One region of the Methylorubrum sp. POS3 genome, then DNA from elsewhere that is predicted to be linked to it. Evidence: predicted binding sites of a transcription regulator. Region 1 holds the regulator's gene; each other region holds the start of a gene.
The links. The regulator PhoB, encoded in region 1, activates phosphate uptake and scavenging genes when phosphate is short. The targets are predictions, from matches to a motif close to TGTCATNNANCTGTCAT.
Positions count from the first base shown of each region.

Region 2: a site for PhoB is predicted at 1,650-1,666, ahead of OWC43_RS14660 (Orn/Lys/Arg decarboxylase N-terminal domain-containing protein). Genes of this name have one in related genera too.
Region 3: a site for PhoB is predicted at 1,915-1,931, ahead of OWC43_RS08970 (ceramide glucosyltransferase). Genes of this name have one in related genera too.

Region 1 is NZ_JAPRBT010000001.1:4,334,977-4,338,923, forward strand. Features, by position in the region: gene pstA (phosphate ABC transporter permease PstA) at 1-49, shown strand, start outside; gene pstB (phosphate ABC transporter ATP-binding protein PstB) at 98-913, shown strand; gene phoU (phosphate signaling complex protein PhoU) at 979-1,692, shown strand; gene phoB (phosphate regulon transcriptional regulator PhoB) at 1,842-2,546, shown strand; gene OWC43_RS20050 (MAPEG family protein) at 2,701-3,099, opposite strand; gene OWC43_RS20055 (ParA family protein) at 3,343-3,947, shown strand, end outside.
Region 2 is NZ_JAPRBT010000001.1:3,169,979-3,173,925, reverse strand. Features, by position in the region: gene OWC43_RS14675 (YebC/PmpR family DNA-binding transcriptional regulator) at 1-349, opposite strand, end outside; gene rpmG (50S ribosomal protein L33) at 617-784, shown strand; gene OWC43_RS14665 (DUF4440 domain-containing protein) at 931-1,299, shown strand; gene OWC43_RS14660 (Orn/Lys/Arg decarboxylase N-terminal domain-containing protein) at 1,716-3,947, shown strand, end outside.
Region 3 is NZ_JAPRBT010000001.1:1,873,509-1,877,455, forward strand. Features, by position in the region: gene OWC43_RS08965 (NAD(P)H-dependent glycerol-3-phosphate dehydrogenase) at 1-536, opposite strand, end outside; gene OWC43_RS08970 (ceramide glucosyltransferase) at 664-1,830, opposite strand; gene OWC43_RS08975 (histone deacetylase) at 2,013-2,912, shown strand; gene OWC43_RS08980 (putative bifunctional diguanylate cyclase/phosphodiesterase) at 2,962-3,947, opposite strand, start outside.

The DNA of each region.
Region 1 (3,947 bases):
CCTCTCCGTGACGGCCCGCTTCGTGATCAAGGAACAGCGGCAGCGCTGACCGTCGCGCGGCCTCAGTCCCGACCTCCTACCCCACGAGAGACCTCCGATGAGCGCCTCCCCCGCGATCCGCAGCCAGCTCGACGGCCGCAACCCGGCCGATCACGCCGCGGCGGTCCGCATCGCCGTCAAGGACCTGAACTTCTATTACGGCCAATTCCACGGCCTGAAGAACATCAACCTCGACTTCCGCGACCGGCAGGTCACCGCGCTGATCGGCCCCTCGGGCTGCGGAAAGTCGACGCTGCTGCGCACCTTCAACCGGATCTACAGCCTCTATCCAGAGCAGCGCGCAGAGGGTCAGATCCTGCTCGACGGGCAGAACGTCCTCGACCCCAAGATCGATCTCAACGAGCTGCGCTCGCGGGTCGGAATGGTCTTCCAGAAGCCGACGCCCTTCCCCATGTCGATCTACGACAATGTCGCGTTCGGCCTTCGGCTCTACGAGAAGCTGCCGAAGGCGGAACTCGACCAGCGCGTCGAGCAGTCGCTTCGGAAGGCCGCGCTGTGGGACGAGGTGAAGGACAAGCTCAAGCAGTCCGGCATGGGCCTTTCGGGCGGTCAGCAGCAGCGCCTCTGCATCGCCCGCACCGTGGCCCAGCGTCCGGAGGTCATCCTGTTCGACGAGCCGACCTCGGCCCTCGATCCGATCTCGACGGGCCGCATCGAGGAGCTGATCGAGCAATTGCGGTCCGAGTTCACGATCGTCATCGTGACGCACAACATGCAGCAGGCCGCGCGCATCTCACAGTTCACCGCCTTCATGTATCTCGGCGAGCTGATCGAGTTCGACGCGACCTCGAAGATCTTCATGAACCCGGCCAAGCGCCAGACGCAGGACTACATCACCGGCCGCTTCGGCTGACCGGCCCGCCCGCGCAACCCATCGACCAGGCGACGGGCGGCAACGCCCGACCGGAGAGTCCGAAGATGTCCGAACATATCGTCTCGTCCTACGACAACGACCTCGAAAACCTGCGCCGTTCCATCGCCGAGATGGGGGGCGTGGCCGAGAAGATGCTCTCGGAGGCCACGGAGGCGCTGGTGCGCCGGGATACCGCCCTCGCCCAGGCGGTGATCGCCGCCGACAAGCGCCTCGACGTGTTGCAGCGCGAGATCGAGGAGCGTTCGGTGCTGCTGATCGCCCGGCGCCAGCCCCTGGCCATCGACCTGCGCGAGACCATCTCCGGCATCCGCGTCGCCGCCGATCTGGAGCGGATCGGCGATCTCGCCAAGAACATCGCCAAGCGCGTCGTCGCGATCAGCGATCAGGCCCAGCCGCAGAAGATCGTGCTCGGCGTTCAGCACATGAGCGACCTCGTGCAGGAACAGCTCAAAGACGTCCTCGATGCCTATTCGAGCCGAGACACGACCGCCGCGCACGACGTGTGGGAGCGCGACGGTGCCATCGACGCGCTCTACAACTCGTTGTTCCGCGAACTCCTGACCTACATGATGGAGGATCCGCGCAACATCTCGTTCTGCACGCATCTGCTGTTCTGCGCCAAGAATGTCGAGCGCATCGGCGACCACACCACCAACGTCGCCGAAACCATCCATTATCTTGCCACCGGCGAGGCCCCCGCCGGTGAGCGACCCAAGAACGACGCGTCGAACTACGCGACGGTCGTGCCGGGCGCCTGAACCCGCGACCGGTTGGAATGTAGAATGAAGCAAGAATCGTCTTCGCAGGGCATGACCCTGCGGCGGGACTGGATTCCCGCGCGCCGCTCCGGCACCGTCACGGTGACGGACAAAGCCCGAGGCGACGCATGCGAATGGGTAGACGGGCGATGACGAGCGCGCGCATCCTGATCGTCGAGGACGAGGAATCACTGACCACGCTGCTGCGCTACAACCTCGAAGCCGAAGGTTTCGTGGTGGATGTCGCGAGCCGCGGCGAGGAGGCCGATCTTCGCCTGCACGAGACCACCCCCGATCTCGTGCTGCTCGATTGGATGGTGCCCGGCCTGTCGGGGATCGAGCTGTGCCGGCGTATCCGTGCCCGCCGCGAGACCGAACGGCTCCCGGTCATCATGCTCACGGCCCGCGGCGAGGAGGCCGACCGGGTGCGCGGCCTGTCGACCGGAGCCGACGATTACGTGGTCAAGCCGTTCTCTGTGCCGGAACTGCTCGCCCGGGTGCGCGCGCTCCTGCGCCGTTCCAAGCCCACCCACGTCGCCGACATGCTGACCGCCGGTGATATCGAGCTCGACCGGGTGAGCCATCGCATCCGCCGCCAGGGTCGCGAGATCCATCTCGGGCCGACCGAGTTCAAGCTGCTCGAATATCTCATGCAGAGCCCCGGCCGGGTCTTCTCGCGGGAGCAATTGCTCGACGGCGTGTGGGGCCACGACGTCTATATCGACGAGCGCACCGTCGACGTGCATGTCGGCCGCCTGCGCAAGGCGATCAACCGTCCGCGCCAGAGCGATCCGATTCGGACCGTGCGCGGGTCCGGCTACTCGTTCGACGAGATGTTCGCTGTCGCCGAGTAGGCCGGGTCGTCAGCCGTTCCTCTTTGGCCGTGGGCCAGCGATGGTCTGATCGCCACGCGTGGCTCAATTACAACGGTTCAGCTACCGCCGGGGTGCGTGACGAATATAGCAGGCTCGATCAGCCCAGCATGGCAGGGCCGAGACCGGGGGACGCTCAGGCGGTCCGCAGCAACAGCAGTATCGAAGCGATCGTCATGACCGCGAGCGTTGCCAGGATGCCGACGCCGCGGCAGGCGAACTGGCGCGGCGTGTTCGCGGCGGCGAACATGCCGATCGGGTGCAGGATTCGGGCGATCACCAGCACGATCAGGAGGCCGCGTACCCAACCCTGCGCGCCCCCACCCGCCTCGTAGAGGGCGATCAGCAGAAGGGTAATCGGCACGTATTCCATGAAATTGGCGTGGGAGCGGATGCGCCGCTGCAGGCTGTCCTGTCCACCATCGCCGAACAGCACATTACCCGTCAGCCGTCCACCGATCACCCAGCCGGACATCCCGGCATAGATCAGGCCGAGCAGGCCGGCATAGAAGGCGGTGGTGGCCGGAAAGATCACAGGCATCGGTCTCCGTCGCGATTCGGCCAAGGTGCCGATCACGGCACCAATCGGCACCGGTCTCAGTGGTTCCCCCCCACATACGCACGTCAACGTGTTGATCCGTGCCGGTCGCGGGGGGATGCCGCTGTGGATTGATCGAGATCGGTCGGGCTCTGCATCGCTTCGTGAAGACGAAGGCTGACATATGTCTGTCTTGCCTTGCGCCGATGTCGGCACCGAGAAACGTGGGAGGGCGCGTTCGTGAGCGGCAAGCTGATCGCGGTCGCCAACATGAAGGGCGGCGTCGGCAAGACGACGACGGTCGTGATGCTGGCCGAGGCGCTTGCCGCCGACGGGGCCCGGGTTCTCGTGGTCGATCTCGATCCGCAAGCCTCCGTCTCGGTCTGTCTCGCGGGCGACGACCTGCTGGCGCAGATGATCGGCCGCGGGCGGACGCTCGAGGCTTATCTCGCCCTCAAGCTCATTACCCGGCACAAGCCCGATCTGCGCGCCCGCATCCAGCCCGGCGTCAGCCTGACCATGCACAAGAACCGGCCGCTGGAACTCGCGCTCTTGCCCTCCGGTCCGCATCTGCGACTGGTCGAGCGGGAGATCCTGTACGAGCTGACCGAGCGGAAGTTCTCGATGCACGACATCGAGGCTCGGCTTTGGACGCTGTTCCAGGACGAGTTCGCGCCGCTGGTTCAGGATTACGATTACGTACTCTTCGATTGTGCGCCCGGCATCTCGCCGATGACCGAGGTCGCGGTGCGCGCCGCCGACCTCGTCCTCGTCACATCGATCCCCGATTTCCTCTCGACTTACGGCCTGAACGCCTTCGTGGAAACGATCTGGCGGCGGAGCGG
Region 2 (3,947 bases), 1.2 Mb from region 1:
TGAAGGCCGAACGCACGTCGCTGGCGGTGCGGTTGCGGTTGTCGGTCTGCGCCTCGACGATCAGCGCGGCGCCGCCGGGGCCGTAGCCCTCGTAGCGGATCTCCTCGTAGTTCTCGCCCTCGCCCCCGGTCGCCTTCTTGATGGCGCGCTCGATATTGTCCTTGGGCATGTTCTCGGCCCGCGCCGCGAGCACGGCGGCGCGCAGACGCGGGTTCATCGCCGGATCGGGCGTGCCGAGCTTGACCGCGACGGTGATTTCGCGGGCGAGCTTGCTGAACAGCTTCGAGCGGACCGCGTCGACGCGGCCCTTGCGGTGCATGATGTTCTTGAACTGGGAATGGCCGGCCATGGCGTGACCTTTTCTTGTTCGCCCCGGGCGGAGGGCTCCCGTCGGTCGGGATCCTCGACGCCGCGCGGGGGATGTGGCGGTGATGTGTCGGAGGCGCCGCTTATAGGCCGCGCGCCTGCCTCGAATCAACGCATCGGCTTGACGAAGCCCGGTCCGTCGGGCATTCACCCCACGGAATTCGGCCGGGGCTTCCCGGCCTTTTGCGTTTCGCGTCGGCGCCGTCACGGTCGCGAATCGTGTCCGACAACCCGATCTGGAGCGCCAGCCATGGCCAAGGCCGTCACCGTCAAGATTCGCCTCGTCTCGACCGCCGACACGGGCTACTTCTACGTCACCAAGAAGAACTCGCGCACGCAGACCGAGAAGATGGTCATGAAGAAGTATGACCCGGTCGCCCGCAAGCACGTCGAGTTCAAGGAAGCCAAGATCAAGTAAGCTTCTCGCTTACGCGATCAGAGCGCTTTTCGGAAAGCCGCCCTGTCACCAGGGCGGCTTTTCGCGTTCTCAGTCGGATCGCCGCAGCCGGAACGATCGGTGGGGATGCGTCTTCTCTCGTGACGCCGCCGGATCGGGAGAGTGCCGTGGACGATGATCGTGTCTGGTCGTTCGAGAAGAGCCTGTGGGAGGGCGGTGCCGACCGCTACCGCGAGCTCGTCGACGACGAATGCCTGATGGCCCTGCCGCATCCGCCCTACGTGCTCGGCGGCGCCCAGGCGATCGAGGCGGTGGCCGATACGCCGCGCTGGACGGATGTCGTCATCGAGGACGGCCGGATCGCCCGTCCGCAGGAAGGCTTGATCGTCATCGCTTACGGCGTGAAGGCCTCCCGCGACGGCGAGACCTACGAGGCGCATTGCACCTCGACCTATCGTCGCCTGTCGCACGAAGAATGGCGCGTGGTGCAACATCAGCAAACGCCGCGCCTCGCGATTCCCTCGCAGGAGGGTTGAGCGCGGCCGTCCATCACGCCCGCGCAAGCGAACGGCCCCAGGGCTCGCCGGCATGAACCTCTGCCGGCCATCCTGCTTCCCCTCCTCGTCGACGTGACGATCACGTCCGCCGGCACCGCTCTTGAGCGGGTCGGCGACGCGTCTCCGTTCGAGACCAGCCTCGGCGCGGGCCTGCTCGCCGCCGGGATTGCGTCGCTTCCGCGCGCAACGCCGTTCGGCCCCCGCCGCGATTGACCGGCCCCGAAGACTGCCCCAAGGGGCGCCGACGCCGGAATCGGGAGCGACCGACCGGTCCCGGCCCGTTTCTGTGACATGACGCCCGACGCAGCCGGCTACGGAGATGGTCGGGCTGTCATCGAATCGTCGCGGATGGGCCGGAAAGGCAGGGTCAGACCCCTGCGAGGAGAGCACGGTCCATGGATTTTCACCGCCGTTTCACCGTGCTGATGTGCACGCCCCACTTCGAAGCCGGCGATCTCGAAGGCGCGCGGGTCGATCAGATCGTGGCGGCGGTCGAGCAGCGCGGCTTCGAGGTGGTGCGGGCGCGGCGGGTCGAGGACGCGGCCATCGCCGTCCAGACCGATTCCGCGGTCGGCTGCCTCGTGGTCGATTGGGGCAAGCGTGGCCTCGAGGGCAAGGCCGCCGCCCTCATCGACATGATGCGCAAGCGCGGCCTGGAGATGCCGATCGTCATCATGGTCCGCCGCAAGCGGCTAGAGGACATCCCGGTCGAGCTGCTCGACTTCATCGACGGCTACATCTTCCTGGCGGAAGAGACCCCCGAATTCATCGCCCGCGGCCTCGTTTCCCGCGTCACGCAATACGCCGACACGCTGAAGACGCCGTTCTTCGGCGCGCTGGTCGATTATGCCGAGGAGGGCAACCAGCTCTGGACCTGCCCCGGCCATAACGGCGGCATTTTTTACAATCGCTCCCCCATCGGTCGCATCTTCGTGGAGCATCTCGGGGAAGCGATTTTCCGCGATGATCTGGACAACTCCGTCCTCGATCTCGGCGATCTGTTGACCCACGAGGGCCCGGCGCTGAAGGCGCAGAAGGAGGCCGCCCAGATCTTCGGGGCTGAAAAGACCTACTTCGTCCTCAACGGCACCTCGGCTTCGAACAAGGTCGTGTTGGGCTCGCTGGTGGCCGAGGACGACCTCGTCCTGTTCGACCGCAACAACCACAAGGCCGCCCATCACGGCGCCCTGCTGCTCGCCGGCGGCATCCCGATTTTTCTGGAAACGGACCGGAATGCCTACGGACTGATCGGCCCGATCTACCACGAGGCCTTGGACGAGGACCGGATCCGCGAAAAGATCCGCACCAACCCGCTGGTGAAGGACAAGGAGGCGTGGCGGAAGGAGCGCCCGTTCCGCTGCGCCGTCATCGAGCAATGCACCTATGACGGCACGATCTACGACGCCCAGGCGCTCGTGGAGCGGATCGGCCACCTGTGCGACTACATCCTGTTCGACGAAGCCTGGGCGGGCTTCATGAAATTCCACCCGCTCTATGCCCGCCGCTTCGCCATGGGCCTGACCGGGCTCGACGAGACCTCGCCGGGCATCATCGCGACGCAATCGACCCACAAGCAGCTGGCGAGCTTCTCCCAGGCCTCGCAGATCCATACCCGCGACGGCCATATCCGCGGCCAGACCCGCCGCGTCGAGCACAAGCGCCTCAACGAGAGCTTCCTCGTCCACGCCTCGACCTCGCCGTTCTATCCGATCTTCGCCTCGCTCGATGTCGGCGCGCAGATGATGAAGGGCCGCTCCGGCGTCGTCCTGTGGGACGACACGATCCGGCTCGGCATCGAGTGGCGCAAGAAGGCGCGGGCCATCCGCAAGGAGTTCGAGGAGCGCGAGGCCGATCCGAAGCGGCGCTGGTTCTTCGACCCCTTCGTGCCCGATGTCGTGACCGGCCCCGACGGCACCGTGACGCCCTGGGAATCGGTTCCGACCGACCTCCTCGCGGCGGATGCCCGCTACTGGGAGCTGACGCCGGGCGCGGCGTGGCACGGCTTCACCCATGTCGGCCCCCTGGGGCGGGACGGCGCGGCGCCGGGCTTCGCCATCACCGATCCGAACAAGCTGACGGTGCTGACCCCGGGCTTCGACCGGAAGACCGGCGCCTACGCCGATCACGGCGTGCCCGCGCCGATCGTGGCGCAATACCTGCGTGAGAACCGGATCGTACCGGAGAAGAACGATCTGAACTCGCTGCTCTTCCTGCTGACGCCGGGCGTCGAATCCTCGAAGGCCGGCACGCTGATCTCGGGGCTCGTCGCCTTCAAGCGATTCCACGACGACAACGTGCTGCTCGAGGAGGCCATGCCGGAATTCGTGCGGGCACGGCCCAAGCGCTATCGCGGCGTGCGCCTGCGCGACCTCTGCGCCGATTATCACGCTTTCCACCGGGAATCGGGCACCTCCGCGCTCCAGCGCAAGCAGTTCATGCCCGAGCACCTGCCCGAGATGGTGATGCCGCCGAAGGCCGCCGCGCAGATGCTGACCCGCAACAAGGTCGATTACGTGCCGATCGCGGAGGCCGAGGGACGGATCGCCACCACCCTGATGCTGGTCTATCCCCCCGGCATCGGCACGGTGCTGCCGGGCGAGCGCCTGGACGCGCGGGCCAAGCCCATG
Region 3 (3,947 bases), 2.5 Mb from region 1:
CGGAAGGCCGGTCCCGAGAGCAGGCCGGACAGGCGCGCCGCCTCGCGCCCGTCGGTGCAGGCCAGCGTCACGGCGGTGGGAAGACCACGGGCCACATCGACGGCGAAGCTCGGGCCCGACAGCACCGCGACCGGACGCTCCGGCCCGACCATTTCGGCGGCGACCGCGCTCATGAAGCTGTCGCTGTCGCGCTCGATTCCCTTGGCGCAGAGCACGAGGGGCGCGTCGGGGCGGAAGGCGGGCGCCAATCCCCCGAGCACGCCCCGCAGGGTCTGGGCCGGCACGACGAGGAGCACGGTGCCGGCCTCGACGAGCGTGCCCGTATCGGCGGTCGCCCGCACCCGCTCATGCAGGCCGATCTCCGGCAGGTAGCGCTCGTTGATGCGGCTCGCCTGCATCCGCGCGGCGGCCGCCCCGTCGCGCATCCACAGGGTGACGGGGTGCCCGGCGGTGGCGGCGGCGTTGGCGAGCGCCGTGCCCCAGGCCCCGCCGCCGATGACGGCGACGCCCTGCGCCCTCTCCGTTGCCTGACCCATCCCGCGCTCCGCCTGTTCCGGAAAGGGCCGTCGCGGCGACGACCCGGCACGCCAGCTAGATGTGCGTTCGGGCAGGCTTGTCCATCGGGATCGGCCGCGATCGGTGCAGGTCTGCCCGGAACCGGGCTCAGGCCGCGCTCGGTCCCGTCTCCAGCGGCGCGGGGGTGCGGGTGCGGATGTCCATCGGGTTGCCGCGCCAGACGATCGCCGTGCGGGCCCAGGCGCTCGCCCAGATCGCCGGCAGAAGGGCATCGCGCACGAGGAAGGCGAGCAGGAGCCTGGGTGAGCGGGGCCAGCCGGTTCGGACGGCGAGCCCGTATTCGGCGCCGTACCAGACCGCGCCCGCTCCCGCGAGGAGGGCGCTCGCTTCGGTGCCGCCGACGACAACGGCGGCGAGCGTCAGGGGCAGCAGGGCACCGATGACGATCTCGGGAGCGAAGAATAGCGGAAAGGTGACGCGCCGCAGCCGTGCCCAGCGCACCTGCCGGGACCAGACCTCGCCGAGGCTGCGCCGCCCCAGCGGCTGGCGGAACGGCGCGGCCACGAGATGGACCCGGCATCCGGCGGCGCGCACGAGCTTGGTGGCGGCCGCGTCCTCGGCGATCTCGGCATTGAGGGCGCGGATGCCGCCCCGTGCCTCCAGGAACGGCTTGTGCCAGAGCATGCTCTTGCCCTGGGCGAAGCCGAGGCCCAAGGCCTCGCCGGCATATTGCCAGCGCGCCTGCAGGGTGTTGAGAAAGGCGCATTCCACGAGCGCGAAGAACCCGTCCGGCCGGTCGCCGATCGGGGTCGAGCAGACGAGGCCGGTATCGCTGCGCCACGCCCCCTGCATCTGCTGGATGTAGTCGGCCGGCATCATCACGTTCGAATCCGCCAGGATTACCCAGTCGTGGCGCGCCGCCTCCCAGCCGCGGACGCAGTTGTTGAGCTTCGGATTGCCGCCGATGCGCTCGTCGCCGAGGATCAGCCGCGACGGGATCCGGGGATGGTCCGCCCGCATCCGTTCCAGCATCGGCAGAATCGGGTCGGCGGCATCGGCCACGCAGAAGATCAGTTCGTAGGCCGGATAATCGAGCCGGAAGCTCGCCCGCAGCGTCTCCTCGCTGAAGGCCTCGATGCCCCGCAACGGTCGTACCACCGAGACGGGGACGCCGGGGGGAAGGATCGAGGGTCGGCCGCGCCGTCCGATCCGCACGGCCGCCACCGCGAGGCTCGCGAGGTTGACGAGCACGATGGCGAAGGTTGCGCAGAGGACGAAAACGGCGAGCGTGCCGCTCTCCGGCAATGCGGCCATGCGGGCGTCTCCCAAAGGCCCGGAATGCGGGCATGCGGCATCGGGCGCTCCGGCGCCCCTCTTCACGCCCGTAGCAGGGCCGCCGTATCAGGCGTGTGACACCGCCCCCGACATGCTCGAAGGCCGGAACCCGTCAGAACCTGTCGGAATCGTTGCCAGAGCCCATTCCCGAGCCATCGCCGTTGCCGCCGATCGTGTTCCATCCGGCCTACGAGGCCGAACTGCCGGCGGGCCATCGCTTTCCGATGGGCAAATACGGTCGGCTCGCCGCGCTTCTCCGCGAGCGGGGGCTGGTGCCGGACGGCTTCGTGACCCCTGAGCCCGCCGACGCGGCGCTGCTCGCCGGTGCGCATGATCCGGCCTATGTCGCGGCGGTTCTGGCGCTGCGGGTGCCGCCCGCGATCGAGCGGGCGATCGGCCTGCCGGTCACGGACTCGGTCGTGGCCCGCTCCCGCGCGTCGTCCGGCGGCACGCTCTGCGCCGCTCGTCTCGCTCTGGAGCATGGGCTCGCGGGGAGCACGGCGGGGGGCAGCCATCACGCCCGGCGCGCGGGCGGAGGGGGTTTCTGCGTGTTCAACGACGTGGCGGTGGCCGCCCTGGCGCTCCGGGGCGCGGGGCGGATCCGGCGGGCGCTGATCGTCGATCTCGACGTGCATCAGGGCGATGGCACCGCCGATTGTCTCGCCCGCGAGCCCGACCTGTTCACGCTCTCGGTCCATTGCGAGCGGAATTACCCGACCGACAAGGTGCCGGGCGACCTCGATATCGGCCTGCCCGACGGTCTCGGCGATGCGGATTATCTGGCGGTGCTGGAGGCACGTCTGCCGCCGTTGATCGACGGTTTCTCGCCCGATCTGATCTTCTACAATGCCGGCGTCGATCCGCATGCCGAGGACCGCCTCGGCCGGCTGAACCTCACCGATGGCGGCCTTTCGGCCCGCGACCGCTTCGTCGTCGGCCTCGCGCGGTCGCGGGGCATCCCGCTCTGCGCGGTGATCGGCGGCGGCTATGGCAAGGATGTCGACGCCATCGCGGCCCGCCACGCCCTCGTGTTCGAGGCGATGGCCGAGGCCTCGCCATAAGAGGCGGCCATCGCCGGCAGGTCCGAAGGCGCCGGCGGGGGAGCGTCCCTCAGGCGGCGTCGGCCCGCGGCACCATCGCGCGGGACCGGTGCGGGATGTCCTCGATGAGGTGCGGGATCTCCCCGGCGGGCCGTGCCGGGCTGTAGAGGAAGCCCTGCGCGCTGTTGCAGTGTTTGAGCCGCAGCAGATCGGCCTGCTGCACCGTCTCGACCCCTTCCACCGTTACGTCGATGGCGAGATCGCGGGCGATGACCATGATCGCCTCGATCACGGTCAGGCATTCGCGGCGGCTGATCAGGTCGCGCACGAAGGCACGGTCGATCTTGATCTTGTCCACCGGGAACTGGGTCAGGTAGCTCAGGGACGAGAAGCCGGTGCCGAAATCGTCGAGGGCGATGCGGACGCCGAGGCCGCGCAGGCGGTTCAGGTTGTCGATGACCGTCGGCGTGCTTCCGAGGAAGATCGTCTCGGTGATCTCGACCTCCAGGCGATGGGCCGGAAGCCCGGTCGCCCGGAGCGCCTCTTCGACCTCGTCGACGAAGCCCGGCAGGCGGAAATGGATCGACGAGATGTTGACGGCGACCCGCAGGTCGTCGGGCCAGGTCGCGGCCTCGGCGCAGGCCGTGCGCAGCGCCCAGCGGCCGATCTCGATGACGAAGCCGGTGCTCTCGGCGATCGGAATCAGTTCGGCCGGTGAGATCGGGCCTTCGCCGGGCCGGGTCCAGCGCAGCAGCGCCTCGAAGCACACCACCTCCCCGTCATCGGTCAGGCTCACCAGCGGTTGATAGTGCAGAGCCATCTCGCCATTCGTCAGCGCCGCCCGCATCGCCACGCCGAGTTCGCGGTGGCGGTGGGCCCGCCGCTCCAGGCTGGCGTCGAAGGCGTGCCAGCGCCCCTTGCCGGTTTCCTTGGCGGTGTAGAGGGCGAGATCGGCCTTGCGCAGCAGACTTTCGGGATCGGCGGCATCCTCAGGCGCGCGGGCGAGTCCGACGCTGACGCCGATCTCGGCGCGGACGCCGTCGATCCAGTAGGGCT